DNA from 4 places in the Mesorhizobium sp. BR115XR7A genome. Region 4 is predicted to be linked to each of the others. Evidence: riboswitches for the same ligand, from Rfam matches in the RefSeq annotation. Region 4 holds a riboswitch; each other region holds the start of a gene.
The links. Region 4 has a riboswitch for cobalamin ahead of bluB (5,6-dimethylbenzimidazole synthase). Riboswitches for the same ligand answer to the same signal wherever they lie in the genome.

Region 1 (7,217 bases), on a different contig from region 4:
CGGCGCCGAACCAGGGGAACAGCGGAACGTAGTCGTTGGAGCGCGGATTGATCGCCGACAGGCCGATCCACCAGAGCCAGGGATGATCGAGGGCCTCGAAGCGCAGGTAGACTGGTGCCGCGATGACGAGCGCGGCGACGGCAAGCGTCAGCAGCGCCGGCAGGCGCAGGAACGCGAGGCCGAGCAGGCTGGCGAGCGCGATCTCGTGCAGGATGCCGAAGAAGATGAATCCGTCGGGCGTGGCGATGCGGGTGACGACCGAAATGGCGACCGCCGCGCCGGCGATCATGGCGAACCGCTTCCAGAAGCCGTTCCAGCGGATCTGCCGGCCATGGGCGAGATAGAGGCTGACCCCGACCAGGAACAGGAAGGTCGATGCGATGCAGCGGGCGTAGAACTTCCACCAGCCGAAGGCGGTGAGGCCGGGATCGGTGTAGCCGAAGAATTCCAGGTCCCAGGTGAAGTGGTAGCTCGCCATCGCGATCAGCGCGATGCCACGCAAGATATCGATGGCGACGATGCGCTTCGATGGCTGCGGGACGGGTACGGTCGGCGTGTGGATGCTCATGGTCTCGCGATCTGATTCAGCCCCTCCACGACGACTATCACGGTTGCACCGGATAGAAGAAGACCGGGCGCCTTGGCCTGCACCGCGCGGCGGGGTCCGCGCCAGCCGCCGGGTTGGGCCAGCGCGGAAAAGCCTTTGACCGGCTTCGCTTTTTGCCGGATGTGCGTCGGTTTCCTCTTAATGGGCCTGAAATGTCCACGGCAGATTTGACGCCGCGATTCTGCTTTGGGGAAGCAATGTCCACCCATGTTCGTCATCCGATCTGGCTTCCGGCCCTCAAGGCCGCGGATGCGCGCACCTTCGCCTCGCTTTACGCGGTCGAATCCTTCGCCCGCGCCATGGTGTCGAGCGTCATACCGATCCAGGCCTACGAGATTCTCCACAACGAGCAGATCGTCTCCATACTTTACACCGCCGTGTCCCTGCTCGGCCTGTCGGTGACCTTATTCATGCCGATGCTGATCCGCCGCTTCGCGCGGCGCTGGGTCTACACGGCGGGCGCCTGCCTGCTCGCTATCGGCTCGCTGTTCTTCGTCACCCATACGCTCGCCGGGCAACTGGCCGGGATGCTGTGCCGGGTGATGGGCGCCAGCGCGCTGTCGATCACGCTCAACCTCTACATCATGGATCACATCCGCAAGACCGATTTCATGCAGGCCGAATCGCTGCGCATGGCGTGGTCGATGGTTGCCTGGACCTGCGGGCCGACGCTCGGCATTTTTCTCTATACGCGCTTCGGCATTTATGCCGCGCATGGCGCGGTGGCGGTGTTCGCCATGGCTTTGCTGGCGCTGTTCTGGACCTATCGGCTGAGCGACAACCAGTCGATCCGCCCGGGCAAGACACGACCGGCCAATCCGCTCGCCAACATCGGCCGCTTCGTCGCCCAGCCGAGGCTGAGATTGGCCTGGCTGATAGCCTTCGGCCGTTCCTGCTTCTGGACGACCTTCTTCGTCTATGGACCGCTGTTCATGGTCATCACCGGCGAGGGCGAATTGGCCGGCGGCCTGCTGGTCTCGGCCGGCAACGCGCTGCTGTTCATGGCGATCTTCTGGGGCAAGGCGGGGAAACGCTTCGGCGGCCGCAGGACCATGACATTTGCCTATTTCGCCATGTCGGCGACGCTGCTGGCGGCCGGTGCCGTGGGCGAAACCGTGCCGTTGCTCACCGGTGCCTTCCTGCTGTGCGGCGCCTTCTTCACCATCGCGCTCGACGCGCTGGGTTCGACCGCCTTCATGCGCTCGGTGCGCTCTTATGAGCGCGCGCAGATGGCGGCGGTCTACCGCACCTATCTCGATTTTTCCGAACTGACGCCGCCGCTGGTCTATTCGGTGGTGCTGGCCTTCTTCGGCCTGGGCTCGGTGTTCGTCACGCTTGGGCTACTGGCAGCCTTTTGCGGCTTCATGACCTGGCGATATCTGCCGAAGTCGCTGTGATCTTCAGGCCTCGGGTGAGCGCGCAGCGTGCCGTTCGCGCACCCAGTTGTGAAAACGGTGCAGGTCGTACTCCTCGGGCATCAGCACGCCAGCTGTATGACGCATCGAGCGCAGGCCCTTCTGGTTGACCTCGCAGATTGCCGCGTCCTCCTCCAGCACCTGTGTGCCGAAGGCAACGATGTTGTCGATGTCGGTCTCAGCGAGCGCCTCGGGCGCGAACAGCCATTCCGCGGTCAATTCGGTCTGTTCGGGACCGAGCGGCGTAAGCCGCACGGTCCTGACATAGTCGACATGGCCGACAATGAACATCGACGGCAGGTTGGTGGAGTAAGTCTGACCGGCGGTTCGTTCCGCCGGCGTCAAGCTCGGGAAGATCGGCCCGTGCGTCTGCCCATCACGCGACCATGTCTCAGCCCCGGCGCGCAGGCCGCCGGAGAATTCTGGCGCGTCATTGTCGGCGTGGCGGAGCCATTCGGGATCCTCATGCCGGCTCATCAGGCCGCGGCCGTAGATCGGCACCAGCCGCGACAGGTCCTTGTGGACGCCCGGGCAGTGCAGGCACTCGTTGAAGTTTTCCCAAAAAATCTTCCAGTTGCAGTTCATCACCTTGCGCAGCACGTGCCCTGATACCAGCATTTCCAGCGGCCAGTTGCCGAAGTCGCCGGAGGCCGGGTCGAAGGAGGATTGCGCCGAGCTGGCGGCATCTTCCGCAAGATTGACGAAGACGAAGCCCCGCCACACCGAGTGCGCGACGCGATAAAGCGGGTGATCGGCCTTGTCGAAGCCGTCAGGCAGCGATTTCGACGGCACGCGCACCAGATCGCCACGCAGAGAATAGGACCAGGCATGATACGGGCAGGTGATCAGCCGCGCCTTCAGCCGGCCCTGGCTTTCCTGGCAAAGCTGCGAGCCGCGATGCCGGCAGGTGTTGTGGAAGGCATGCAACTCGCCGGTGTCGTCGCGCAGCAGGAGGATTTCCTGCGTACCGACGCGGAAGGTGCGGAACGCCAAAGGCTGGGCAAGGTCGGCCTCGCGGCAGACGAGCAGCCAGTTCCTGTACCAGATGGCGTCGAGATCGCGCTGATAGTTGTCCTGGTCCCAATAGGCCGACGAGGGCAGCGTCGGCTCGGTTCGAGTCAGGCCGTTATAGGGCACGCACTCGCTGGCATTGGGCTGCATGGCTGGCTTCCCGTGAGGGGTGCCAGCCGACACCCGGCCATGAAGTTTGTCAATCGGGACGGGATGAGGGCAGCTTCGCCGATACGGCGCTCCTGCGCTGGCGGCTGTCGGAATTTGGTTTGCCGGGCGCGGCGAATTTCCCTATAGTCCCCGATGTCGTCGGTTCCTTTTTGGAGCCAAGAGGGAATGCGGTGCGGGCAGGAATTCCTGCCCAATGCCGTGGCTGCCCCCGCAACTGTGTGCGGTAGTCCTCTCCATATGCCACTGAAGATTTTTCTTCGGGAAGGTGGGGAAGGGCGCTTATCCGCGAGCCAGGAGACCTGCCGGCGACAGGAAACTGACTTCGATGCCCTCGGGTGGAGGGCGAAAGGACAAGACATGACTACCGCTTCCGTCTCCCTCGGCGCCTCCGTCTCCTCGCAGTCGCGCTTCATGCAGCTCGCGCTCGCGGCGCTGCTCGGCATCTTCGTCGTCGGCTTTGTCGGCTTCTCGCATATCGATGCGGTCCACAATGCTGCCCACGACTATCGCCACTCGATGGCGTTTCCCTGCCACTAACGAGGATCCGACATCATGAATCTGTTTCGCAACGTCGTGTTCGTCGCGGCGATCGCGGGGCTCGTGGCCGGTGTCGTTCTCGCCTGCATGCAGGCCTATGCCACCGTGCCGCTGATCCTCAAGGCGGAAGTCTACGAAAGGGCCGGCGGCGGCCACCACCATGATCACGCGGCCGCACCAGCGGCGACCAATGATGCCATGAGCACGGTGGCGCCCGCTGGGAATGCCATGAGCTCTGCCGCGCCCGCGGGCACCGATGCCGTGACACCGGCGGAGGAAGACGAAGGCTGGGCGCCGGCCGACGGTTTCGAGCGTTTCGCCTTTAGCGTGGTTGCCAATATCGTCACCGGCATCGGCTTCGCACTGGTCCTGGTCGCGGTTTCCGAGTTCTTCGGCGGCGTCGGCAACTGGCGCCAAGGTGTGTTCTGGGGCTTGGCCGGCTTTGCCGTGTTCACACTGGCACCGGGTCTCGGACTGCAGCCGGAACTGCCGGCAATGCCGGCGGCCGATCTTCTGCCGCGCCAGATCTGGTGGACGGCGACGGCGGCCGCGACCGCGATCGGCCTAGGCCTGATCGTGTTTCGCAGATCGCTGCCATTGACCATCCTCGCCGTCTTGCTGATCGTCGCGCCGCATGTCGTCGGCGCGCCGCAGCCCGACAGTTTCGAAACACCGATCCCGGAAGGCCTGCACCATCAGTTCGTGGTGGCGGTGACGGTGACCAATCTGGTGTTCTGGCTGGTGCTCGGCGCGATCGTGGGCGTGGTGCGCAGGCGCTTCACCGGCATGGCGACCAGCCTGCGCGACAGCTTTGCCTGATCGCGGCAGGCTGACCTTCATCATCGGTGGTGCGCGCTCCGGCAAGAGCGCGCACGCCGAAACCCTGATGACGGCATTGCCCTCGCCATGGGCCTATATCGCCACGGCGCAAGCCCATGACGACGAGATGCGCGAGCGCATCGCGCTGCACCGCTCGCGGCGCGGTGAGGGCTGGTCGACCACCGATGCGCCACTCGACCTCGCCGAAGCGCTGGAGGCGTTGCCAGACGGGCAGCCGGTGCTTGTCGACTGCCTGACGCTGTGGCTGACCAACCACACGCTGGCCGATCACGACGTCGAGGCCGCGTGCCGGCGGCTGGCGGACGTGCTGTCTCGGCCGCGCGGACCGTGGTTCGTGGTAACGAACGAGGTCGGGCAAGGCATCGTGCCCGACAACGCGCTGGCGCGTCGGTTTCGTGACGATGCCGGCCGGCTCAACCAGCGGGTCGCCGCGATTGCCGACACGGTGCTGCTCATGGTGGCGGGGCTACCGCTCAAGGTGAAGTGAAATGACCGATATCGACGACAAGGATGAAGAACGCCATCGCGCCAAGATGGCCAAGCGCAAGGCGGTGCAGGACGCCGAGGTTGCGGGCAAGACGATCGAGAAGGGGTTGCTGATCGTCAACACCGGTCCCGGCAAGGGCAAGACCACGGCCGCCTTCGGTCTTGCGCTGCGCATGCTCGGCTACGGCAAGCGCGTCGGCGTCGTCCAGTTCATCAAGGGCAAATGGCACACCGGCGAGAAGGAGGCCTTTGCCGTCTTTGGCGACCGTGTCGTCTGGCACGCAATGGGCGAGGGTTTCACCTGGGAGACGCAGGACCTGAAGCGCGATATCGCTGCCGCCGAGGCCGCCTGGGCCAAGGCTCTGGAATTGATCGCCGACCCCTCGATCAGCCTTGTCGTGCTCGACGAGCTCAACATTGCCTTGCGCTACGACTATCTCGCTCTCGACAAGGTGGTTGCGGCGCTCAAGGCTCGCCGCGAAGGCCTGCATGTCGTCGTCACCGGCCGCAACGCCAAGCCGGCACTGGTCGAGGCGGCGGACCTGGTCACCGAGATGGGGGTGACAAAGCACCATTTCTCGGCTGGCGTGAAAGCGCAGCAAGGCATCGAGTTCTAGAAAACCAGAACGGCGATCAGCGCGACAAGGCCGAACAAGCCGATCAGCAGGTAGTCCGCGACCCGGTAAAGCTTGAGCGCCCGCCTGATATCGCCGCTGTCGACATCGCGGCGGCCGCCTTCGCCCATGAAGATGTCGTCGACCATGACACCGCCATAGCTGCGTGGTCCGGCGAGCGCCAGCCCGAGCGCGCCGGCCATGGCCGCTTCCGGCCAGCCGGCATTGGGCGAGCGGTGTTTTTTCGCGTCGCGCCTCACCGCCTGCCAGGCGTCGCGGGGGTCGGCGCCCTCGACCAGGAGGGAAGCGAGCACGATCAGCAGCGCCGTCAGCCGCGATGCAGGCAGGTTGATCCAGTCGTCGAAGCGCGCCGCCGCCCAGCCGAAGGCCTCATGGCGCGGAGTCCGGTGGCCGACCATCGAATCGGCGGTGTTGGCCGCCTTGTAGGCCGCGCCGCCGGCGAGCCCTCCGACCCCGGTCCAGAAGGCGGGGGCGACGATGCCGTCGGAAAAATTTTCCGCCAGGCTCTCGATCGCCGCGCGGCAGACGCCGGCGCGGTCGAGCGTCTCGGGATCACGGCCGACGATCCGCGAAACGGCGGCTCGGCCCATGTCGAGGCCTCCGCTGTCGAGCGCGTCGGCGACGGCTTCGACATGTTCGTAAAGGCTTTTCTGCGACAGAAGCGATGTCGCCAGAAAGACGGCAACGATCCACCCCAGGGGGACGAACCAGAGCAGAACAAGCTGCACGCAAAGGCCCGCTATCGCAGGCACCAGCACGATGACCAGAAGCGCCTGGACACCACGTTGGCGACGCAACGCGTCGGGATCAGTGGCGCGGTTGAGCCGCAAGTCGAGAAAGGATATCAGCCTGCCGAACCATGTCACCGGATGGCCGATGGCGCGAAACAGCCAGTCGGGATAACCAAGGGCGAATTCGACAATTAATGACAGGAAAGCGATCAGGACTGACATGAAGCTTCTTGAAGGAGCGGTGGACCATGGTGGAAGTCTTGGCCGGGCAAGGGCGCTTTTCCCCAATGCCGTGCTGCCTTTCGTCGACCTCTCGACCGGTATCAATCCGCACTCCTACCCGCTTTTCGACCTGCCCGCCACCTCGCTGTGGCGATTGCCAGAGGCCGCGCGTGGACGCGAACTGATAGAGATCGCGGCCAACACCTATGGCGCGCCTTCCCCAGCAAGCGTGGTGGCGGCCCCTGGCACACAGATCCTGTTGCCGCGCGTCGCCTCGCTGGTGAGGCCCGGCAAGGCAATGGTGCTGGGGCCGACCTATGCCGAACACGCCCGGGCGGCGGCGATTGCCGGGCACGACGTGGTCGAGGTCAGCGATTTCGCGGCGCTGGCGAAAGCCGACCTCGCCATCATAGTCAATCCGAACAATCCCGATGGGCGCGTCGTCGAGCGCGACCGGTTGCTGGTGCTGGCCGCTGGACTTCGCGCCAAGGGCGGGCTGCTGGTCGTCGACGAGGCGTTCATGGATGTCGGTCCACGCGAGCACAGCCTCGCCGGCGATGTC
Region 2 (7,217 bases), on a different contig from region 4:
AGACACCAGGACCGATCTCGTTCGGATACTTGAAGGTTCGAAGCGTATCGAGCAGTTCCATCTGCGAGCGCGAGGTTTCAATGGAGATCACATCGGCATCCATTGCGGCAATCGCGTCCACGATATCGCCGAACTCGGAGTAGCACATATGGGTGTGGATCTGGGTCGCATCGCCGACCGCCGTTGAAGCCAGCCGGAAGCATTCGACGGCCCAGTCGAGATAGGCCTGCCACTCGGCCTCGCGCAGCGGCAAGCCCTCGCGCAGTGCGGCTTCGTCGATCTGGATCATCCCGGCGCCGGCCTTTTCGAGGTCGCTCACTTCATCGCGAATGGCGAGCGCGACCTGGCGGCAGACGGCTGAGCGGGCAAGGTCGTCTCGGACGAAGGACCAGTTGAGGATCGTCACCGGGCCGGTAAGCATGCCCTTCACCGGCTTCGGCGTCAGCGACTGGGCATATCGCCACCAGTGTACCGTCATCGGCTGTTGTCGCGACACATCGCCAATGATGATCGGGGGGCGCACAAAGCGCGAGCCATAGCTCTGCACCCAGCCGTGTTGCGTGAAGGCGAAGCCGCGGAGCTGCTCAGCGAAATATTGCACCATATCGTTGCGCTCGAATTCGCCGTGGACCAGCACGTCGAGTCCGATCTCTTCTTGCCAGCGAACGGCGGCTTCTATCTCTTTTTTCAGGAAGGCCTCATAGTCGACGTAACTCAGCTCGCCCTTGGCATGGGCTGCCCGCGCCTTGCGAACCTCGGCTGTTTGCGGGAAGGAGCCGATCGTCGTGGTGGGGAAGGATGGCAAGCCAAACGTGTCGCCCTGAAGCTTGGAGCGCACGTCGAATGCGCTCTTCCGGCGCGTCATGGCGACCTTGATGCTGGCGACCCGACCTTCGACGAGCGGATCATGCACCTTAGCGGATGTCGCGCGAGCGGCGGCAGCCTCAGCCGACGCCTCTAGTTCGGCGGCGACCGCGTCCCGGCCTTCGGCCAGCGCACGGGCGAGCACGACCAGCTCGTCGGTCTTTTGCGCCGCGAAGGCGAGCCACGATTTCACATCCGCATCGAGTGCCGTCTCCATGTCCAGGTCGATCGGCACATGCAGCATCGAGCAGGACGGGGCGATCTCCACGCGGTCCCGCGGCCAACCGGCGACGATCGGCTTGATGCGGTCAAGCATGGCAGGCAGGTTCGCGCGCCAGACGTTGCGGCCGTCGATCAGCCCGAGCGAGAGCACAAGGTCCTTCTGCGCGAGCCGGCCGACGGTCTCCAACTGCTCTGGAGCGCGCACGAGATCGACGTGCAGTCCCGCCACGGGCAGAGAAATCGCGGTCTCGAGATTGTCTCCCAGCGATCCGAAATAGGTAGCGACCATGATCTTCAACTCCGGTGCTGCTTTTGACAGCCGGCAGTAGGCGAATTGGAGCGCATCCCGTTCGTTGGGAACCAGATCGACCACGAGCGCCGGCTCATCGATCTGCACCCAATCGGCTCCCGCGAGCTTCAGCCTCCGCAGGAGCTCCTCGTAGACGGGCAGCAGCCGTGGCAGGAGCGCGATAGGGTTGAAACCTTCCTCAGGTGACTTCGCCAACTTGAGAAAGGTAACCGGTCCAAGCAGGACCGGGCGCGTGTGGATGCCGAGCGCCTTGGCCTCGAGGAAATGATCGACCGGTTTCGCCGACGAGAGGGCAAAGCTCTGATCGTCGGTAAGTTCCGGCACAATGTAGTGATAGTTGGTGTCGAACCATTTGGTCATTTCCATCGCGGCAAGGCCATGCCCGTTGGCCGCATGCTCGTCACCGGCATGTCCGCAATCAGCGGCCTGATCTTGGTTGCCGCGCGCCATGGCGAAATAGGTATCGAGTGGGACCTCGCCGTCAGTCCAGACGTATCGTGCCGGCACGGCGCCGACCATGGCGACGGTGTCGAGCACATGGTCATAAAGCGAGAAATCGTTGGACGGGATTTTCGACACGCCGCGATCGTGCTGCTCCCTCCAGCTGGCGGCGCGTAGCGCCTTCGCCGTCGCGAGCAGGTCGGCAGCGGGAGATTTTCCGGACCAGTAGCTTTCAAGCGCGAATTTCAGTTCCCGCCGTCGACCGATACGCGGCACGCCGAGCGTTGCCACAGGAATTTGTTGAGAGACAGTCATGCCATACCCCGATGGTTGGGGCGTGGGGACAAGGAACGCGCGAGCAGGCGGCACGAAGCCGGGCTACTGCGGCCACCGAGACACCCCGCCCGTGGACGTTGTTCGTCGTGGCAGGTCTCCTGGCTCGCGGGTCAAAGCCTCTGCCCGTCTTCCCGAGGCCGTTCGCCTCAGTGACACCAATGGGCTTGGCTCGCCGCTAACAGTTGCGGGGGCAGCGCCGGCATCGCACCGGCTTCCCTCTTAGCTCCGCTACGGCAGTGCCGCGCGGAGAACCACGACATGCGCACAATCACAGCAGCTTCGCTCCTTGTCAATACATATAACGAGATGTTTATGTGATGATGCGAATAGTGCCCTTGCGCTGATCGGTCTCTTTCGCCCAAAGCCGCTTACGATGCCGCCTCTTATCAGTGCAGGCTCGGAGAGATCCTTGTCCCCATCGGCGACGCCGGATCAGATCGAGGTCGCCGGGCTCAAGAGCGTAAAGTGGGGCGAGGCCGTCACGGTCCGCCGGGAATCCCGGTATTTGTTCCCCGCTCGGCTTTGCTCAGCGTGCTTGCGCACTCGCCCATCAGCACGCTGATAACATGTCCGGAAGCGGAAAGGAGAGGTGGCGCCTCAGGTCGGCGGACTGGGGCTGGGCCGCCAGCGTCTCGAACAACTGCGCGGGGATCGCCTCGACCTGCTGCGCGAGCAGCTTCACCCTGCGATTGCTGAAGGCCGGCGCCACGATCGTGCGTAACCGGGCATGCTCGCCCCCCTCGTGCGAGACCAGCCACCCCGGCGAACCGAGAATCACCGAATCCGGGGTGAATGCGGCACTCTCTAAGCGACGGAAGGGCGGAAGCTGACCGGCAGGCGCTGCGGGCAGCGAATGACGTAAGACGGCATGTAGACGACGTCCTCCGCAGCGATGGTCAGCGCCAGATCCTCCAGCCGCCCGAACAGCGCGGGGAAGGCGCAGCGCAATTCCAGGCGCGCCAGCGCAGCGCCCAGGCAGGAATGCGGCCCCTCGCCGAACGACAAATGCGGGTTGTGCCGCCGGGTGACATCGAATCTGTCGGCGCCAGGACCGAAGGCCTTTTCGTCCCCGTTCGCCGCATCGAACGCCATCAGGACGGCATCGCCGCGGCGGACCATGCATCCGTCGATCTCCACGTCCTGGGTGGCATAGCGGAACGGCAGATTGGCCGCTGAGCTGCCCCAGCGCAGGATCTCCTCGATCGCCTGTGACCACGGAACTTGGCCGCTGCGCACCAGGTGCAGTTGCTGCGGATGCGTCAGCAATGCCAGCACGCCATTGCCGATGACGCCGGCGGTGGTCACGAAGCCCGCAGAGAGCACCATGAACAGCATGTCGATGAGCTCGGTGTCGGAAACGAGCTCGCCTTTGTCACGCGCGACGATCAGGGCCGAAGCCAGATCATCGCCGAGCTGGCCCCGCTTGAGCGCGATCAGGCGACGGAAGAACTCCGGGATGCGCTGCCGCGTCTGTCGCACCTCTTCGGCTGTGGCGGAGGTGTTGGCCAGGCTGTAGGTGAGCGCGACGATCTCTTCGCGCTGTTCGTCCGGCAAACCGAACAGTTCGGCGATCACGTTGGTGGGCAGCGGAGCGGCGAACTCGCACATCAGATCGGCACTGCCGCCGCGCTGCGCCATCTCGGCCAGGAGTCGATCGACGCATTGTTCGATCCGTGGCGCCAGCAAGGCGATACGACTGGGCGCGAAGCTGCTGGACAGCAGGCCGCGCAAGCGCCGGTGATCGGCGCCGTGCGCCGTGGTCATGTTGTCCACTTTGCATATCCCGATCAGCGGATGATCCTCGGGAATCTCGCCGTCCTGCAGCGCCCGCCACTGTCGCCAGTCCTTATTGAAACGCTGGTCGGAAAGCATCTGCCTGAGCGTCTGGTGACGGGCTGCCGCCCAGGTCACCACATCGCCTGGCAGCGACACTCGCGCCATCCCCCCCTGCCGCAGAATCGCAGAAGAAAGACGATCAAGTTGCGTGGGAGCGGCCGGCACACCGATCACGTCGCAATGATCGTTTTCTACACGCATGCCAACAACTCCTTCAAGACCATCGCGGGTCCACTTCTCGGCACGGAAGATCCGCGCGCGGACTTCGAAAAGTGCCCCCCCCAGTGTGCTTCGTCCTCAGAAGCGGTAGGTGAGACCTGCGCCTATCAACCAGGGATCGAGCTTGGCCTTGCCCGTGAGCTTGGCGCCGGCGACAGTGACGTCGAAGTCGGGCTTGAGGAAAAGCTTCTTCACGTCGAAGTTGACGCCCCAGTGCTCGTCCACCATGTAGTCGAATCCGACCTGCAGCGCGGCGCCGAATGTGTTCTTGACCTTGAGATCATCGGCGCTGCCGGCTTGCTGATGATAGAAGATCGTATAGTTCACGCCGGCGCCGATATAGGGCTCGAAGGCGCCGAAATCGGTAAAATGATACTGCAATGTGAGCGTGGGCGGCAGCAGCCAAACCTTGCCTACCTTGCCCAGCCCGCCGATCGCACCCTGGCCATCGATGTTGGCATAGGTGGTGCCGAGTATGAGTTCGGCGGCGATGTTGTCCGTGAAGAAATATGAGATATCGAGTTCCGGCGTCACGGTGTTCGAATACGAAAGACCGGAGCCGGGCACCGCATTGACATAGCCCGAATCCTCGGTGATCACCCCCAACGCACGCAGGCGGATCTGCCAGGGGCTTGGCGCTTCCGCGACGCAGGCTTCTGCCTGCGGGACGCTCGCGGCTTGCCCAACATCTGCCGCGCCGGCCTGTCCCGCAACGATGAGGACGACAGCCGCTGTCATTGCCCGCGCCACGCCAATTCGCGCTCTCGCCATACTTTTCTCTCCTTGATCTTCAGAAGCGACGCACTGCGCCTTGATTGAATCCTGCTCGCATCAATCGAGATTGACGGAGCGCTCATGCGGGATAGCCCCCGCATGTGTCGTGCCAAATGAGAAAATCGTTGCAGAACAATGCGGTCACTCCGATAGCGCTGTGTCGGATGTCCGACTTCGTCGAAGATCCGACAATGAGTGCAGCCGTAGCCGCCCCTGGGAGCCGTTCGTCAACATCGGCCGGCAGTTCGTTGGCACGCTCGTCCTCGGCTTCGAGTTTTGGCGTATTCTGCGTTCAGCGCCTTGATCGGCGCCTGCTGCTCGGTCGTCAGGCCGGGGAACGTTCCAGCCAGTTCGCGCAGTCCGTGGGCGTATCCGTAAGGCGTCTCGACCGCGGCCGATATGGGCGGGAAATCCTTTGGCAGCATGCGCCAGCCGCCATCCGATCGGGCCATGTAGCGGAACGCGTTCAATACCACGCGCCGCCCGGTCTTGGCCGCGCCCGGCAGGAACGGTTGTATCCGCGACCATTCCTCATCCGTCAGATCGGAGAGGATAGCGCTTGGTCTTCTTCTCGATATCGGCCATCCGGCCACGCGTCGCTCGGGTCCACTTCCCAAGCTTGAAACACGATTAATCCCGCCAATCCGCTGCCCGCCCTGCAGCAGGCCCCTCTTCGGGCGGCAATTAATCCTGCTTCGGTTTGAAATTCGCGACGAGAGCACGATATCGTTGTGACGACCGACCTGGATTGATCCATCAAGTGGCCGATACCGCCGTAGAATGCGACGAAAAGGCGCGTGGCCGTTCTGAACCTCCGGGCCGGCCGCCGCGCAATCGTGCGGTGATGAAGCACTCCGATGTCCTTGGTGGGCTCGATTACCTGGCGGCGGACTATCACCGGCAGGATTTCTCCAAGCATATCCACAACGAGTATCTGATCGGGCTGATCGAGCGAGGCGTCCATGATGTCTGGTGCCGAGGTGAGGTTTGGCACGCCGGTAGCGGCACCGTCGCGACCTTCGCGCCCGGCGAACCGCATTTCGGGGGCGCTGGTGACGATCTTGGCTGGAGCCAGAAGATCTTCTACATGCCCGAAGGCCTTGTCCGGCAAGTCCTTGAGGACAGCAGCCAAACCGAACCCGGAACGATCGACTTCAAAAGCCCGTTCCAGGAGAATGCCCCAGTTGCACACGGCCTCAGCGCGTTTTGGCGCCTCCTTGAACATGAGCATAGCTCGGCACTGGAGATCGAGGAGCATCTGATCCGCTTCCTGCGCCGCGTTTTCGCACAAGTCGGCGGGTCGCGCGTTGCTGGGCCAAAATTCGTGCCGCCGAGGTTCCGCGACGTGCGTGACTTCATCCATGCCCACTTTGACGAAGTCCTGCAGCTCGCCGCCCTGGCCGCCCTCGCCGGATGCTCCAAGGCGACGTTGATCGATGGCTTCAAGGCGCATTTCGGGTTGCCCCCCACCCGCTACCTGATCCAGGTCCGCATCGACGAGGCGCGACGGCTGCTGAGGCGACGTCAGCAGGTCGCCGAGGTCGCCGTCGCGGTAGGGTTCGCGGACCAGAGCCACCTGACCCGGCACTTCAAAGCGGTGTTGGGGGTGACGCCGGCGCGTTACCTCTCCGTTTGAATATCGTTCAATAAAGCGCGCGGCGAACCGTCTAGCTTGGACGCTCAATGGATGAAACGAGCGTCAAGACCATGAGCGACAGCAAGCAGACCCGCCCCCGCGGCTTCACCAGCGACAACATCGCCGGCGTCTCCCCCGAGGTGATCGCAGCCATCACCGCGTGCGCGTCGGGTCAGGCGCTTCCCTACGGCAACGATGAGCTGACGCATACCGTCGAGCGCCAGCTCGCCGAGGTGTTCGAGCATGCGGTCGACGTGTTCCTCGTTTCGACGGGGTCGGCGGCGAACGCGCTGGCGCTCGCGGCGATTACGCCGCCATGGGGCAGCATCCTCTCGCACGCCGACGCACACATCAACCGCGACGAGTGCGGCGCGCCGGAGTTCTACACCGCCGGTGCGAAGTTGGTGCAGCTTCCAGGCGAGGCTGGCAAAATCGCCATCGACGCCTTGGCGGCCAATGCAACGCGCATGGTGGGCGATATCCACTCGGTCCAGCCCTCCAGCGTCAGCATCACGCAGGCGACCGAGATGGGATCGGTCTACGCGCTCGACGAAATCAGGGCGATCGGACATATCTGCC
Region 3 (7,217 bases), on a different contig from region 4:
GAGGCCGGCTCCGAGCCGGTGCGGCCGTTCTGCGGTCCCGGCGTCACCGAGGCGCCCTTGCCCGCATCGTAGAGATCGATGATTTCAGCCAGCCGTTCCGGTGTCAGATCCTCGAACGTATCCTTGAACACCATGACCATCGGCGCGTTGACGCAGGCGCCGAGGCACTCGACCTCCTCCCACGACAAGGTGCCCTTGTCGTTGGTGTGGAATTGGTCGTGATGGATCTTCGAGCGGCACACATCCATCAGCGCTTCCGAGCCGCGCAGCATGCAGGGCGTGGTGCCGCAGACCTGGATGTGCGCACGGGTGCCGACGGGGTTCAACTGGTACTGCGTGTAGAACGTCGCGACCTCGAGGCCGCGGATACGCGGCATGCCGAGCATGTCGGAAATGGTCTCGATCGCCGCCTTGGTGACCCAGCCTTCCTGCTCCTGCGCTATCATCAGCAGGGGAATGATCGCCGACTGCTCGCGGCCCTTGGGATACTTCTTGATCCATTGCTTCGCCGCTGCCGCATTCGCCCGGTTGAAGGCGAAGGAGGCTGGCTGGACGCTGGCTTCTGCGAGACGGCGGACTGACATTTAGCGATCGACCTCACCAAACACGATGTCGAGGGAGCCGAGGACGGCTGTGACGTCGGCCAGCATGTGGCCGCGGCAGAGGAAATCCATGGCTTGCAGATGCGCGAAACCGGGTGCGCGCAGCTTGCAGCGGTAGGGCTTGTTGGTGCCGTCGGAGACCAGGTAGACGCCGAACTCTCCCTTTGGCGCCTCGACCGCCGCATAGACCTCGCCGGCCGGGACGCGGTAGCCCTCGGTGTAGAGCTTGAAGTGATGGATGAGCGCTTCCATCGAACGCTTCATCGCCTGGCGCTTGGGCGGCACCACCTTGCCGTCGAGGTTCGACACCGGCCCGGTGCTTTCCTTGCCGAGCAGGAGATCGATGCACTGGCGCATGATCCGTGCCGATTGGCGCATTTCTTCCATGCGCACCAGGTAGCGGTCGAAACAGTCGCCGTTCTTGCCGATAGGAATGTCGAAATCCATTTCCGAATAGCATTCATAGGGCTGCGACTTGCGCAGGTCCCACGGCGAGCCCGAACCACGGACCATGACGCCCGAAAAGCCCCAGGCCCAGGCATCTTCCAGCGAGACGATGCCGATGTCGACATTGCGCTGCTTGAAGATGCGGTTGCCGGTGAGCAGCCTGTCGAGATCGTCGAGCGATTTCAGGAAAGGGTCGATCCACTTGCCGATGTCCTCGACCAGCTGGCGCGGCAGGTCCTGGTGGACGCCGCCGGGCCGGAAATAGGCCGCATGCATGCGCGAGCCGGAGGCGCGCTCATAGAACACCATCAGCTTTTCGCGCTCGACGAAGCCCCACAGCGGCGGCGTCAGCGCGCCGACGTCCATGGCTTGCGTCGTCACATTGAGGATGTGCGACATGATACGGCCGATTTCGCAATAGAGCACGCGGATCAGCTGGCCGCGCCTCGGCACCTCGATGCCGAGCAGGCGCTCGGCGGCCAGCGCGAAGGCGTGCTCCTGGTTCATCGGCGCGCAATAATCGAGCCGGTCGAGATAAGGCAGCGCCTGCAGATAGGTTTTTGCCTCGATCAGCTTCTCCGTACCGCGATGCAAGAGCCCGATATGCGGATCGACGCGGTCGACGACTTCGCCGTCCAACTCCAGCACGAGGCGCAAAACGCCGTGCGCCGCAGGGTGCTGCGGGCCGAAATTGATGTTAAAGTTGCGGACGGAGGTTTCAGCCATTACTGCTTTGCCTTCTCATCCCCTGGCAGCACGTAATCCGTGCCTTCCCATGGGGACAGAAAATCGAAATTGCGGAATTCCTGCTTCAGTTCCACCGGCTCGTAGATGACGCGCTTGGCTTCGTCGTCGTAACGCACTTCGACGAAACCGGTCAGCGGGAAATCCTTGCGCAGCGGATGGCCTTCGAAACCGTAGTCCGTCAGCAGGCGGCGCAGGTCCGGGTGGCCCGAGAACAGCACGCCATAGAGATCGTAGGTTTCGCGCTCGAACCAGTCGGCGCCAGGATAGACGCCGGTGATCGAAGGCACCATCGTTTCCTCGTCGACCTGCACCTTGATGCGAATGCGCACATTCTGCTTCGGCGAAAGCAGGTGATAGACGACATCGAAGCGCTTGGCCCGCGACGGGTAGTCGGCACCGCAGACATCGATGATCGAGATGAACTGGCAGCGCGCATCGTCGCGCAGGAAGGTCATCACCTCGATCAGGTTTTGAGGCTCGACGTGAACGGTGAGCTCGCCATAGGCGAATACCGCATCGCCGAAGCGGCCAGGCAGCTTCTCGCCGAGATAGGTCGACAGTTCGCTTAAGGAGGCGGCCATGGATTTACCGTTCGATCGTGCCGGTGCGGCGGATCTTCTTCTGCAGCAGAAGAATGCCATAGAGCAGGGCTTCGGCGCTCGGCGGGCAGCCGGGCACATAGATGTCGACCGGCACGACGCGGTCGCAGCCGCGTACCACCGAATAGGAATAGTGATAGTAGCCGCCGCCATTGGCGCACGAGCCCATCGAGATGACGTAGCGCGGCTCCGGCATCTGGTCGTAGACCTTGCGTAGCGCCGGCGCCATCTTGTTGGTCAGCGTGCCGGCGACGATCATGATGTCGGACTGGCGCGGAGACGCGCGCGGCGCGACACCGAACCGCTCCGAATCGTAGCGCGGCATCGAGGTGTGGATCATCTCGACCGCGCAGCAAGCCAGACCGAAGGTCATGAACATCAGCGAGCCGCTGCGCGCCCAGGTGATCAGCGCCTCGGTCGAGGTGACCAGAAAACCCTTGTCGGCAAGCTCATTGTTGATTTCGAGGAAGAAGGGATCGTCCTCCCCTACCGGCCTGCCGGTGTTGGGGTCGATAATACCTTTGGGCTTCGGCGCGACGAGGGTGCCTGAACTGTCGTTCAATCCCATTCCAGCGCTCCTTTTTTCCATTCATAGGCAAAGCCGATGGTCAGCACTGCCAAAAACACCATCATTGACCAGAAACCGAGCATGCCGATCTTCGAGAAGGACACTGCCCAGGGGAAGAGGAAGGCAACTTCCAGGTCGAATATAATGAACAGGATCGACACCAGGTAGAAGCGGATGTCGAATTTCATGCGGGCATCGTCGAACGAGTTGAAACCGCACTCGTAGGCGGAAAGCTTTTCGGGATCGGGGTTGCGATACGCCACCAGGAACGGAGCCGCCAGCAGCGCCAGGCCGACGACCAGTGCCACGCCGATAAACAGGACGATGGGCAGGTACGAACTGAGAAGTGCGTTCATGCAGCGGCTTTCCGTTGGCGCCAATCCATTTTGACTACAGCACCGAACCTTAATGCGGAAGCGTGACAGATTAACCGCTGAACCGTTTTAAGGGGCCTATGCTGCAACGCGGCGAGGGTTAGCGCAGCACTTCCAGCGAAGCAAGTCAAACCTTGTTCAAAACACCGAGCTGGACGGCATTCCGGGAGAAACTGGTCCCATCCGCTCCTGTTTGATTTCCTTCGCTTTTAACTCCACTTTTCTCTCCTGACAGGGTTGCCGCCAAAACCCTGCTAGCATGGACGGGAATCACGCCGGGCAATGACGCCAGACAGGTCCATCAGGGACGCATACGCATGAAGGAAAAGATCTCGCTTGCCGCCGCCCGGCGCATCGCCCTCGCCGCCCAGGGATTTCTCGATCCCCGCCCCGCCGGCACGCCGGACCGCCGCCATTTCGCCCGCGTTCTGTCCCGCACCGGCCTGTTGCAGATCGATTCCGTCAGTGCGGTGGTGCGCGCTCATTACATGCCGCTCTATTCGCGTCTCGGCCCCTATCCCCTCGCTTTGCTCGACAACGCCGCCGTAACGCGCAAGCGCACCGTCTTCGAATATTGGGCGCATGAAGCCTCGTTCCTGCCGGTCGAGACCTACCCACTGATGCGCTGGCGCATGCAGCGCGCTGAGCAAGGCGATGAAATGTATCTGGGGCTGGCCAAATGGGGCCGCGAGCACGCCGCCTATATAGAAGAGATCTACCGCGAGGTCGTCGCGCGCGGGCCGATCGCCGCTTCGGCGCTCGAAGGCCAGAAAGGCTCCGGTGGCTGGTGGGGTTGGAGCCATGCCAAGCACGCCTTCGAATGGCTGTTCTGGGCCGGGCGCATCACCACCGCGCACCGGCGCGGCTTCGAGCGCTTTTACGACCTGCCGGAGCGCGTGCTGCCGCAGGCGATCCTCGATCTGCCGGTACCGACGCCTGAGGACGCGCACCGCGAATTGCTGCGCATTTCCGCCCGTGCCCATGGCGTGGCGACATCAGGCGACCTGCGCGATTATTTTCGACTCTCGCCGGCCGACATGAAAGGCCGGCTGGAGGAACTGGTCGAGCTCGGCGACTTGCTGCCGGTCCGTGTCGAGGGCTGGGACAAGCCGGCTTACCTTCACAAGGGCGCCCGTATCCCGCGCAAGATCGAGGCCCGCGCTCTGCTGGCGCCGTTCGATCCGGTCGTCTTCGAGCGTTCGCGCTCGGAGCGGCTGTTCGACTTCCATTACCGCATCGAAATCTACACGCCGGCCGACAAGCGCCAATACGGCTACTATGTCCTGCCTTTCCTGCTCGGCGACAGGATCGTGGCGCGCGTCGACCTCAAGGCTGACCGGCCGGCCAGTGTCCTGCGCGTCCATGCCGCCTACGCCGAGCCCGGCGCACCGCCCGAAACCGCAGCCCAGCTCTTCGAGGAATTGAAGCAGATGCAGGGCTGGCTTGGCCTCGAGCGCATGGAAATAACACCTGCCGGCGACCTCGGCCCGGCGCTGTCCGACATCGCGGTGTCGTAAGCTCGCGTTGACACCGCTGCCCGCAAGAGCCTAAATCCCATCCAGACGGTCTCCTCTCGGCAAAGGGAGGAGCCAAGAGGGAATGCGGTGCGGGATTGAAGATCCCAAATCCGCGGCTGTCCCCGCAACTGTGAGCGAAGAGCCAAGGCCGAAAGCCACTGGGATTGTCCCGGGAAGGCGGCTACCCAAGGCGATGACCCGCGAGCCAGGAGACCTGCCGTCTGGAATGCAAGAATCCGATCGCCTGGCGGGTTTTCCGGGCAAGGAGCCTGATGTGGATCGCGACAGCAGTTTTTCGGCTGAAACAACCGACATTTCGTCCGGCGGGGATCATCCCCTGGCCGGCATCACGGTCATCGTCTGCGCTTCCTGTCGCGACGAGACCGGCTCCGATGCCCATCCCCGGGCCGGCGAACTTTTGGCCGAAGATACGCGCCAAGCCGCCTCGGGCGAGAAGATTCGCATCCGCACGGTCGAATGCCTCGGCAATTGCAAGCGCCGGCTGAGCGCCGCGGTCCTGCGCGACGGCTGCTGGAGCTATGTGTTCGGCGATCTAACCACGACCAGCGGCGCCGATCTCGTCACCGGCGCGAAACTCTTCGCCACCTCGAACGACGGCCTCATTCCCTGGCGAGGCAGACCCGATAGCCTCAAGCGCGGCCTCGTTGCCCGCATCCCTCCCCTCGACATGCTGAAAGATTGATCATGACAACATCTCTGTCCCGCGTTCCCTGCACCGTCGTCACCGGCTTCCTCGGCGCCGGCAAGACGACGCTGGTCCGCCATCTCCTGGAAAACGCCGGCGGCAAGCGGATCGCCATCATCGTCAACGAGTTCGGCGACATCGGCATCGACGGCGAGATCCTCAAGGGATGCGGCATCGACACCTGCCCAGAGGAAAACATCGTCGAACTGGCCAATGGCTGCATCTGCTGCACCGTGGCCGACGATTTTGTGCCGGCGCTCGACAAGATCCTGTCGCTGACGCCGAAGGTCGACCATATCCTGATCGAAACCTCGGGCCTCGCTCTGCCCAAACCGCTGGTCCAGGCTTTCCAGTGGCCGACGGTGAAGAGCCGCGTAACGGTCGATGGCGTCATCGCCGTGGTCGACGGTCCCGCACTGGCGGAAGGCCGCGTCGCCAATGACATGGACGCCCTGCAGGCGCAGCGCGCGCAGGACCAGAGCCTCGACCATGACGATCCGGTCGAGGAAGTGTTCGAGGACCAGATCGCCTGCGCCGACCTAATCATCCTGTCGAAGAGCGACCTGATGGACGCCGCCGGCTCGGCTCGCGCCAAGGCCATCGTCAACGAACACTCCGCCCGCGCCGTGAAGATCGTGCCGACGTCTCATGGCAAGGTCGATCCCTCGGTGCTGCTCGGGCTCGGTCTCGCCGTCGAGGACGACATCGAGAACCGCAAGTCCCACCATGACGGCGCATTCGATCACGAGCATGACGACTTCGACACGTTCATCGTCGACATTCCCTCGATCGCCAATCCCGACGAGCTGGCAAAGCGCGTCGCCGCGGCCGCCGAACAGGAAAACGTGCTGCGCGTGAAAGGCTTCGTCGAGGTCGGCGGCAAACCTATGCGGCTCCTGCTGCAAGCCGTCGGCCCGCGCGTCAATCATTACTATGACCGCGCCTGGACCGCTGGGGACGACCGCCGCTCGCGGCTCGTCGTTATTGGCCTCAAGGGGCTGAACCGCCCGGCGATCGAACGTATCCTCGCCGGCTGATTTTCAGGCCCGGGCCACGATGCACATCCTCACCACGACCTCCGCCTCGCTCGACGACCTCGCCGAGCCTGTCGATCTCAGGCAGACGCCAGCGGATATCGTGGCCCTGTCCTTCACCGACAGCGATCTCGCCGGACTGGCTGCGGCGTGGAAGGCCGATGCCGGTCGCCTGCCCTCTATGCGCTTGGCCGCACTGCGCGACCTGCGCCATCCCATGTCCGTCGACCTCTGGATAGACAGCGTCGCCCGCCACGCCAAAATCATCCTGGTGCGCATCCTCGGCGGCTACGACTGGTGGCGCTATGGCTGCGACCAACTGGCGGTGATTGCCCGCGAACGCGGCATCAAACTGGCGCTGCTTCCCGGCGAAAGCCACGACGAGGATCTTAGGCTGGTCGAAGCCTCGACGCTGCGGCGCGCCGAACTGGACGGCCTGCTCGGCTATTTCCACGAGGGCGGCCCGGCCAATATGGGCGCGCTGGTGCACAGGCTGGCAGGCTTGGCTGGACAGGATGCGCCCGTCGCCAACCCGGTCAGGGTGCCGAAGGCCGGTTACTATCAGGCTGGATTGGGGGTCGCGGAGGAGCCGGCCGGTTCCAATAGCGGCACTCCCATTATCC
Region 4 (7,217 bases):
TTCCATTCCTGCTTGGCCTGCTCGATGCGCTCCTTGGACGAGGAAACGAAATTCCACCAGATGTAGCGCTTCGAACCGAGAGACGCGCCGCCGAACAGCATGAAATGCGCACCCATCGATGACGATATGATGATCTCGTCGCCGGGCCGGAACACCAGCAGCCGTTCCGCTGGAAAGGCATCACCCGAAATCGAAACCTCGCCCTCCAGCGTGTAGATGGCGCGCTCCTCGGCATCGCGCGGGATTTTGACGCTGGCGCCAGGCGCCAGCCGCAAATCTGCATAGAGTGTTTCGGAATCGGCCCGCACCGGAGACCGCAACCCCTGGAAATCGCCGATGACGACGCGGCCGCTGACGCCTTCGGCGTCGATTTCGGGAAGCCGCAGCGCCGCTGTGTTCTCGAACACCGGTGCCACCTCTTCCTTGCCGTCCGGCAGAGCCAACCAGGTCTGCAGGCCGGAGATCGACATCGGCGCGCCGCGCAATTCCTGCGGCGTGCGTTCGGAGTGGACGATGCCGCGACCGGCCGTCATCAGGTTCACGTCGCCGGGTTGAATGACCATTTCGGTGCCGAGCGAATCGCGGTGCCTGATCTTGCCGTCGAACAGATAGGTCACGGTCGACAGGCCGATATGCGGGTGGGGACGGACATCGAGCGCCTGGCCGGCACGCATGATCGCGGGGCCCATTCGATCGAAGAAGATGAACGGCCCGACCAGGCGCCGCTTGGCTGTCGGCAAGGCGCGACGCACCTCGAAACCGCCAATGTCCTTGGCGTTGGGGATAACCATCAACTCGATCTGGTCGCTGGCGAAGGCATCGCCGGCCTCAGGGTCCTTGCCGGGGAAGAAGCTCATGAACTCTCCTCGTCAGCGGTTAATGGGCGCTTGGGCATATCAGGCGAACCGGATCGCCGCTTTTGCTTTTAATTTGGCCGCCACCTCTTCGCGATTGCGCGGATGCTGGTGGGTTTCGAGGGAATCGAGCAATTCGCGTGCGGATGCCGCGATGGCTTCGACGGCATGATCGAACGCATGCTGGTTCTTGGCAGAAGGCCGCGTTGTGCCGCTCAGCTTGCGGACAAACTGCAGTGCCGCGTCGCGGACTTCGTCGTTGGTTGCCGGCGGATCAAAATTGAACAGGGTCTTGATGTTTCTGCACATCGCTTCCGTAGCTCCTCTTGTCCGTTTCAATCGGGACGAACTGTATCCTCAATGATGATCGTGTCCAAAAACCGGTAGGCTGCTCCGGACCTCAGTCCGCGTCGAGCGGCTCGGTTCCAACCGGCTTGCCGTCGCGCGACAGCCTGATCTTCTCGACCTTGTCCTCGGCGGCCTTCAGCAGCCGGTCGCAATGGACCTTCAGCGCCTCGCCCCGCTCGTAAATCCGGATCGACTGGTCGAGCGGCACGTCGCCACGCTCCAGATCATCGACGATCTTCTCCAGTGCGTCGAGTGCCTGTTCAAAGCTCATCGCCTTGACGTCTTCGTTGATCTCACCGGTCATCATTCATCCTTTCATCAGTCGCCCGACATGGGCGGCGACCGAAAATGCCAATCCCTGCAGATCGTAGCCGCCCTCGAGCAGGCTGACGAGCCGGTTGCCGCCGTGGATTGCGGCGCGCTGCATCAGCTGGCCGGTCGCCCAGTCGAAATCGTCTTCGGTCAGATTGATTTCCGCCAGCGGGTCGCGATGGTGCGCGTCGAAGCCGGCCGAAACGATAATCAGATCCGGCGCGAAATTGTCGAGTGCCGGCAGCACGCGCGACAGGAACGCATCGCGAAACACCTCGCTGCCCGTCCGAGGCGCCAGCGGCGCATTGACGATGTTGCCGGCGCCGGTCTCACTCTTCGCGCCCGTGCCGGGATAAAGCGGCATCTGGTGCGTCGAGCAATAGAGCACCGAGGGATCGTCCCAAAAAATATCCTGGGTGCCGTTGCCGTGATGCACGTCCCAGTCGACGACGGCGACACGCTCGGCGCCATGCTTCCTCTGCGCATGGCGCGCTGCGATTGCCGCCGTGTTGAAGAAGCAGAAGCCCATGGCCGTGGTCTTTTCGGCATGGTGGCCGGGCGGGCGGGCGGCGACGAAGACGTTGTCGGCGCGGCCCGCAAAGACGTCGTCGACGGCGGCATTGGCGGCACCGATCGCCGTAATCACCGCCTGCCAGCTTTTCGGGCTGGCGGTGGTGTCGGCGTCGATGCGGGCAATGCCTTCGTCGGGGATGGCGGCGCGGACACGCGCGACGAAATCGGCGGGATGCGCGTAGAGGATGGTCGCCTCGTCGCCTTGCGGTGCCTCGACGCGGTCAAGCGCGGCAAAAGCTTCGTCGTCGAGCACGCGCTCGATGGCGCGCAGGCGGTCGGGCCGCTCAGGGTGACCGGGCGGGGTGATGTGTTCGAGAAAGATCGGGTGCGTGTAGAGACGGGTGGCCATGCCCTCTATCTAGTGCCCCGGCGCCGTGATGGCCATGCGTCGCGGCTTGATCGCTGGGGAAAATCGAACCTGCGTCCATTGATGTCGCTGCGGGCATTGGCGTCGCCGGCCCTTCGGAGTAAGACTGCCGCTACTGCCTGGTGCCTGCCGGTCTGTTTGTTTTAGCCGCATTCTGCGACGCCAAGTGATTCCACTTGGCTGCAAATGCCCTGGCGGGAGAATCGGGAACACGGTTGAACTCCGTGGCGTGCCCAACGCTGTGAGGGGGACCGCGCCGGTAAATGCCACTGTCGATGACGGGAAGGCACCGGACGCGGGTTGATCCCGAGCCAGAAGACCGGCCTGGCAGGCATCGTCATCCGCATGGTCAGGCGGATGACATCGGTTGCAATCGCAAGGGGACAAGCGATGCCGGAAGCTATGACCACTCCAATGGGCGATGGATTTGACCAGATTGCGCGCGACGCTGTTTACCGCGCCATCTTCACGCGGCGCGACGTCCGCAGCCATTTTACATCGGAGGCCATCGACGACGAGGTGCTGGCGCGGCTGCTGCTTGCCGCCCACCACGCGCCATCGGTCGGCTTCATGCAACCCTGGAATTTCATCGTCATTCGCGATGCCGCGCGGCGGGCGGAAGTGCGCGACCTGTTCCTGGCCGCGCGAGAACGGGAACTGCCTGAAATCGAGGCAGAACGGCAGGCGCTCTACCGCAAGCTCAAGCTCGAAGGCATTTGCGAAAGCGCTCTCAACATCTGCATCACCTGCGACCGCGAACGCTCGAAAGGCTCGCCGCTGGGGCGCTGGCACAATCCGGAGATGGATCTCTACAGCACGGTCTGCGCGGTGCAGAATTTCTGGCTGGCGGCACGCGCCGAGGGCGTTGGCGTCGGCTGGGTCAGCATCATCGAGGCGCAAGCGCTGAAAAGCCTGCTGGCTATTCCCGATCAGGTGACACCGATCGCCTATCTCTGCGTCGGCCGCGTTTCCGAATTCGCACCGAAGCCGGATCTCGAAACACACGGCTGGGGCCGGCGGCTGCCGTTGCCCGAGCTTATCATGAGCGAGACTTTTCGCGGACAAGGCGAAGCGCCGCTCAAATCAGCAGTGGCGCGCCTCGGCACCGTCGCCGGTGCGCCGGCGAGGCCGGTTGATCAGCTCGTCGCGCCGGCAGTGCCCCAGCGCGAACCGCCGAAAGTGGAGAGCGCCTTGTCCTTGAGTTCCCTGAACTTCGACGAGGCTTCGGCCAGCCTGGCGTCCCAGGCGGCATCGGGCACCTGACCCTCGATGGTCTTGAAATAGACCTGCATCAGGCAGGCAATGGCGAACGGCTCAATGAAGGCCGCCTTGAAAGCCCAGGCAAAGACGATTGCCAGCACGAAAGCCCAGCCGGCGAGCTGCCCGGGGATGACGTAAAGAATAGCGGCTGCCGGAGCCAGCATCAGCAGGAAAATCACGAACGACACGCCCCACATGATGCCCCCTAGCCAGACGGGATTCTTGACCATGGTCTTGCCGTTCTGGGCGTAGAGCACAACGCCTTGGCGCGCGGTTTCGAACGGCGAGGACGAACTGATGCGGATGTTGTAGCCGAGAATGATCTCGTCGACATAGGTCAGCGACAGGCGAATCACCGTGTTGAGGAACGAAACCAGGCCGCTCAGGCCAGGAATGGGCAGGAAGGCCGCGATGCCGCCGAGCAGGCCGGTGATGGCGCGTATGGCGCCCTTGACCAATTGGTCGACGACGAAAAGGATGTTGGCCTCGGCAAAACGCTCGGTCACGACCTCTTTCGCGTAGGCGATCTGGTTCTGGCCGTTGGGAATATCATGGCCGTCGATCAGATGCACCATGACGGCGATATGGCCCGCCTTAACGACGTAGAGGATGTATTCGCGGATCCAGTAGACGGCGATCGAGACGATGCCGAAACCGACCACGCCGCCCCACATCGCAAAAGACAATGGTCCGTCGGGATCGGTGGAAATATGGCCGACGCCATAGCCGACGGAGGCGCCGGTGCCGGTGGCCACGATGTAGGCCAGGGTGATCCCAAAATAGATGATCATGCGAAAGACAATGAAAGGCCAGGTCCGCATCATGATGGACACCGACCTGCCGATATCGAAATCCCACATGCCCCGAATCTCCCCTCAGAGATGGCTGCGGAGGATGCGCTCAAACCGGCTATTGTCAATTGCAGGCAGTGGCGGGACTGCCATGGTGGTTCATCTTGAAAGCGCTTCCGGCTTTTTCAGCAGGCCTTCGAGCAATTGCTTGAACGCGGCCACCACCATCTTCGATGTCGTTTCGGGATCTTGCGAATTGGCGATGCGCTGCGCGGCCTGGCTGCTCGCCCCATTGATCAGCCGCGCTGCCGACTCCGGGTCGACGCCGGGGACGACCACCCCTTCCCGCTGCAGCGCTGTCAGATGATCGGTCATTGAACCGACGCAGGCATTGGCATTCGACCACAGTGCCGGATCGCCCAGCACAGCCGGACCATCCCGGAACATGATGCGCTGGATTTCCGGCTCCAGTGCCATTTCGATATAGGTGGTGCATTCGTCGACGAAATGCTGCCAGCGGGTCGGCGCCCGCGACGCGACCTCATTCACCCGGGCCGCCATTTCCGCGTCGATTTCGGCGATAACCGCCTCAAGCAGTCCCTTCTTGTCGCCGAAGTGATGATAAAGGGCGCCGCGCGTCAGCCCGGCCGACGCGGTGAAATCATCCATCGACGCTTCGGCATAGCCGATGGTGCCGAAAGCCTGGCGCGCTGCGGCGATCAGCTTGGCGCGTGTCTCGGCGATCATCTCCTTGCGCGGTCGATGCATGCTTCTGGCCTTACTTACATACGCTCCGTACGCCAATTGACATACGCGACGTATGCTCTATTTAACACTTATACGTCTCGTATGTAATTGTCGAATCGCCCCTTGTCGAGGAACAGGATCATGCAAAACCCCTATTCGGAAATCTTTCGCGCTCCCGGAGCCACGGGCTTTGCCGCCGCCGGCTTCATGGCGCGCCTGCCGATCGCCATGGCGCCGATCGGCATCGTGGCGATGCTGTCGCAGACGCGTGGCGAATACTGGCTGGCGGGTGCGGTTTCGGCGACATTCGCCTTGGCCAATGCCTTCCTGGCGCCGCAAATATCGAGGTTGGTCGACCGCCTCGGCCAGACGCGGGTTGTCGTACCCACCACCATCATCTCCGTGCTCGCATTCGCGGCCCTGATCGCATCGGCCAATCAAGACTGGCCGGTATGGACGCTGTTCGCGTCGGCGCTGCTGGCCGCGGCAATGCCAAGCATGCCGGCCATGGTGCGGGCGCGCTGGACCGAGATTTTCCGGGGCCGGTCCGAGATGAACACCGCCTTCGCCTTCGAGTCGGCGGCGGACGAACTGGTCTATATCGCCGGCGCATCGCTATCTGTGGGCCTCAGCGCCGCGCTGTTCCCGGAAGCGGGCGTGCTCGTCAGCACGCTGTTCCTCGCCTTGGGCTCGATAGCCTTCATTCTGCAGCGTTCGACCGAGCCGCAAGTGCGGCCGGTGGACCATGGCTCCAGCGGCTCGGCAATCCGCCTGGGGCCGGTTCAAATCATCACCTTCGCCATGATCTTCATCGGCGCGACCTTCGCGACGACGGAGGTGAGCACGGTGGCGATCACCAAGGAACTCGGCCAGCCGGGCACTGCCAGTCTCGTCATCGGCGTCTATGCGCTGGGCTCCTTCGTGCTCGGCATCATCATCGGCGCGCTCAACCTGAAAGCACCGCTGCAGCGCCAGCTCGCCATCGCGGTTGCCTTGGTCGCGCTCGGCACACTGCTGCCGCTTACCGCCAGCACCGTGCCAGCGCTCGCGCTGACTGTCTTCATCAGTGGCGTGGCGATCTCGCCGACCTTCATCACCGCCTTCGGCCTGATCGAGCGGCATGTCCCGGAAGCGATGCTGACCGAAGGCATCACCTGGGTAACCACCGGGATCGGCATCGGCATGGCGCTGGGCTCCTTCGCCGCCGGCGCCGTGGTGGATGCATTCGGCGCCCAGAACGGATTCTGGGTCTCGGTGACGTCAGGCGCTATCGCGCTGATCACGGTGCTGCTCGGCCAGCGCAGCCTCGCCACCCACGAATGCGAGTTGGAAGGATGCGAGGCGGCAATCCCGGCCGAGTGACAGGCAGGGTTTGTCGAGCTCAGAGGATCTCGGTCTTGGCGATGTGAATGCCAAAACCCTCAAGGCCGACATAGTGGCGTTCGCGCGAGGCGATCAGGTTGATCGAGGAAATGCCGAGGTCCTTCAGGATCTGGGCGCCAAGGCCGATCTCGCGCCATTCGCTCTCGCGCCGGCGCGCCTCTTCATGGTCCTCGCGGTCGCCTGGCGCCGGCCGGTTGCGCTCCTGGTGGGCAACGCCGACCGAGCCTTCCCTGAGATAGACGATGACGCCGCGCCTGCGCTCGCCCATCGCCTTCATGATGCCGTCGAGCCGGTGGCTGGTGCCGAACACGTCGGTTACCACATCCTCCGAATGCAGCCGCACCGGCACCTCCTCGCCGTCGCGGATGTCGCCGAAGACGATGGCGACGTGATGCATTGTGTCCCAGGGCAGCGTGTAGGTGAAGACCTGCGCCTTGCCACCCAGCGTCTCGATGTCGGAGCAAGCGACGCGCTCGACCAGGGTCTCCTTGCGCTGCCGGTAAGCGATGAGGTCGGCAACCGATACCTGCTTGAGGCCATGCTCCTCCGCGAAGGCCGCGACCTGCGGGCCGCGCTTGACGG

Region 1: it holds a riboswitch for cobalamin, as region 4 does, so the genes downstream of both, LB557_RS21350 (CbtB domain-containing protein) here and bluB (5,6-dimethylbenzimidazole synthase) in region 4, are expected to answer to the same signal.
Region 2: it holds a riboswitch for cobalamin, as region 4 does, so the genes downstream of both, metE (5-methyltetrahydropteroyltriglutamate--homocysteine S-methyltransferase) here and bluB (5,6-dimethylbenzimidazole synthase) in region 4, are expected to answer to the same signal.
Region 3: it holds a riboswitch for cobalamin, as region 4 does, so the genes downstream of both, LB557_RS21545 (DUF1636 family protein) here and bluB (5,6-dimethylbenzimidazole synthase) in region 4, are expected to answer to the same signal.

Annotation. Positions count from the first base shown of each region.
Region 1 is NZ_JAIUHW010000010.1:73,555-80,771, reverse strand. It holds gene LB557_RS21365 (heparan-alpha-glucosaminide N-acetyltransferase) at 1-568, opposite strand, end outside; gene LB557_RS21360 (MFS transporter) at 805-2,004, shown strand; gene LB557_RS21355 (aromatic ring-hydroxylating oxygenase subunit alpha) at 2,008-3,183, opposite strand; cobalamin riboswitch at 3,327-3,526, shown strand; gene LB557_RS21350 (CbtB domain-containing protein) at 3,562-3,741, shown strand; gene LB557_RS21345 (CbtA family protein) at 3,757-4,560, shown strand; gene cobU (bifunctional adenosylcobinamide kinase/adenosylcobinamide-phosphate guanylyltransferase) at 4,553-5,068, shown strand; gene cobO (cob(I)yrinic acid a,c-diamide adenosyltransferase) at 5,070-5,684, shown strand; gene cbiB (adenosylcobinamide-phosphate synthase CbiB) at 5,681-6,655, opposite strand; gene cobD (threonine-phosphate decarboxylase CobD) at 6,654-7,217, shown strand, end outside.
Region 2 is NZ_JAIUHW010000020.1:40,331-47,547, forward strand. It holds gene metE (5-methyltetrahydropteroyltriglutamate--homocysteine S-methyltransferase) at 1-2,128, opposite strand, end outside; cobalamin riboswitch at 2,244-2,444, opposite strand; partial or broken gene LB557_RS29655 (cytochrome) at 2,736-3,011, opposite strand; gene LB557_RS29660 (cytochrome P450 family protein) at 2,978-4,210, opposite strand; gene LB557_RS29665 (OmpW/AlkL family protein) at 4,307-4,999, opposite strand; partial or broken gene LB557_RS29670 (transposase) at 5,404-5,587, opposite strand; gene LB557_RS29675 (AraC family transcriptional regulator) at 5,763-6,638, shown strand; gene LB557_RS29680 (threonine aldolase family protein) at 6,686-7,217, shown strand, end outside.
Region 3 is NZ_JAIUHW010000010.1:112,735-119,951, forward strand. It holds partial or broken gene nuoE (NADH-quinone oxidoreductase subunit NuoE) at 1-584, opposite strand, end outside; gene LB557_RS21520 (NADH-quinone oxidoreductase subunit D) at 585-1,775, opposite strand; gene LB557_RS21525 (NADH-quinone oxidoreductase subunit C) at 1,775-2,377, opposite strand; gene LB557_RS21530 (NuoB/complex I 20 kDa subunit family protein) at 2,382-2,963, opposite strand; gene LB557_RS21535 (NADH-quinone oxidoreductase subunit A) at 2,954-3,319, opposite strand; gene LB557_RS21540 (winged helix-turn-helix domain-containing protein) at 3,655-4,854, shown strand; cobalamin riboswitch at 4,884-5,091, shown strand; gene LB557_RS21545 (DUF1636 family protein) at 5,129-5,557, shown strand; gene cobW (cobalamin biosynthesis protein CobW) at 5,560-6,597, shown strand; gene cobN (cobaltochelatase subunit CobN) at 6,617-7,217, shown strand, end outside.
Region 4 is NZ_JAIUHW010000004.1:49,406-56,622, forward strand. It holds gene LB557_RS09715 (pirin family protein) at 1-857, opposite strand, end outside; gene LB557_RS09720 (DUF2277 domain-containing protein) at 897-1,163, opposite strand; gene LB557_RS09725 (exodeoxyribonuclease VII small subunit) at 1,255-1,506, opposite strand; gene LB557_RS09730 (histone deacetylase family protein) at 1,510-2,436, opposite strand; cobalamin riboswitch at 2,615-2,797, shown strand; partial or broken gene bluB (5,6-dimethylbenzimidazole synthase) at 2,869-3,474, shown strand; gene LB557_RS09740 (hypothetical protein) at 3,591-4,574, opposite strand; gene LB557_RS09745 (TetR/AcrR family transcriptional regulator) at 4,665-5,273, opposite strand; gene LB557_RS09750 (MFS transporter) at 5,394-6,614, shown strand; gene ribB (3,4-dihydroxy-2-butanone-4-phosphate synthase) at 6,634-7,217, opposite strand, start outside.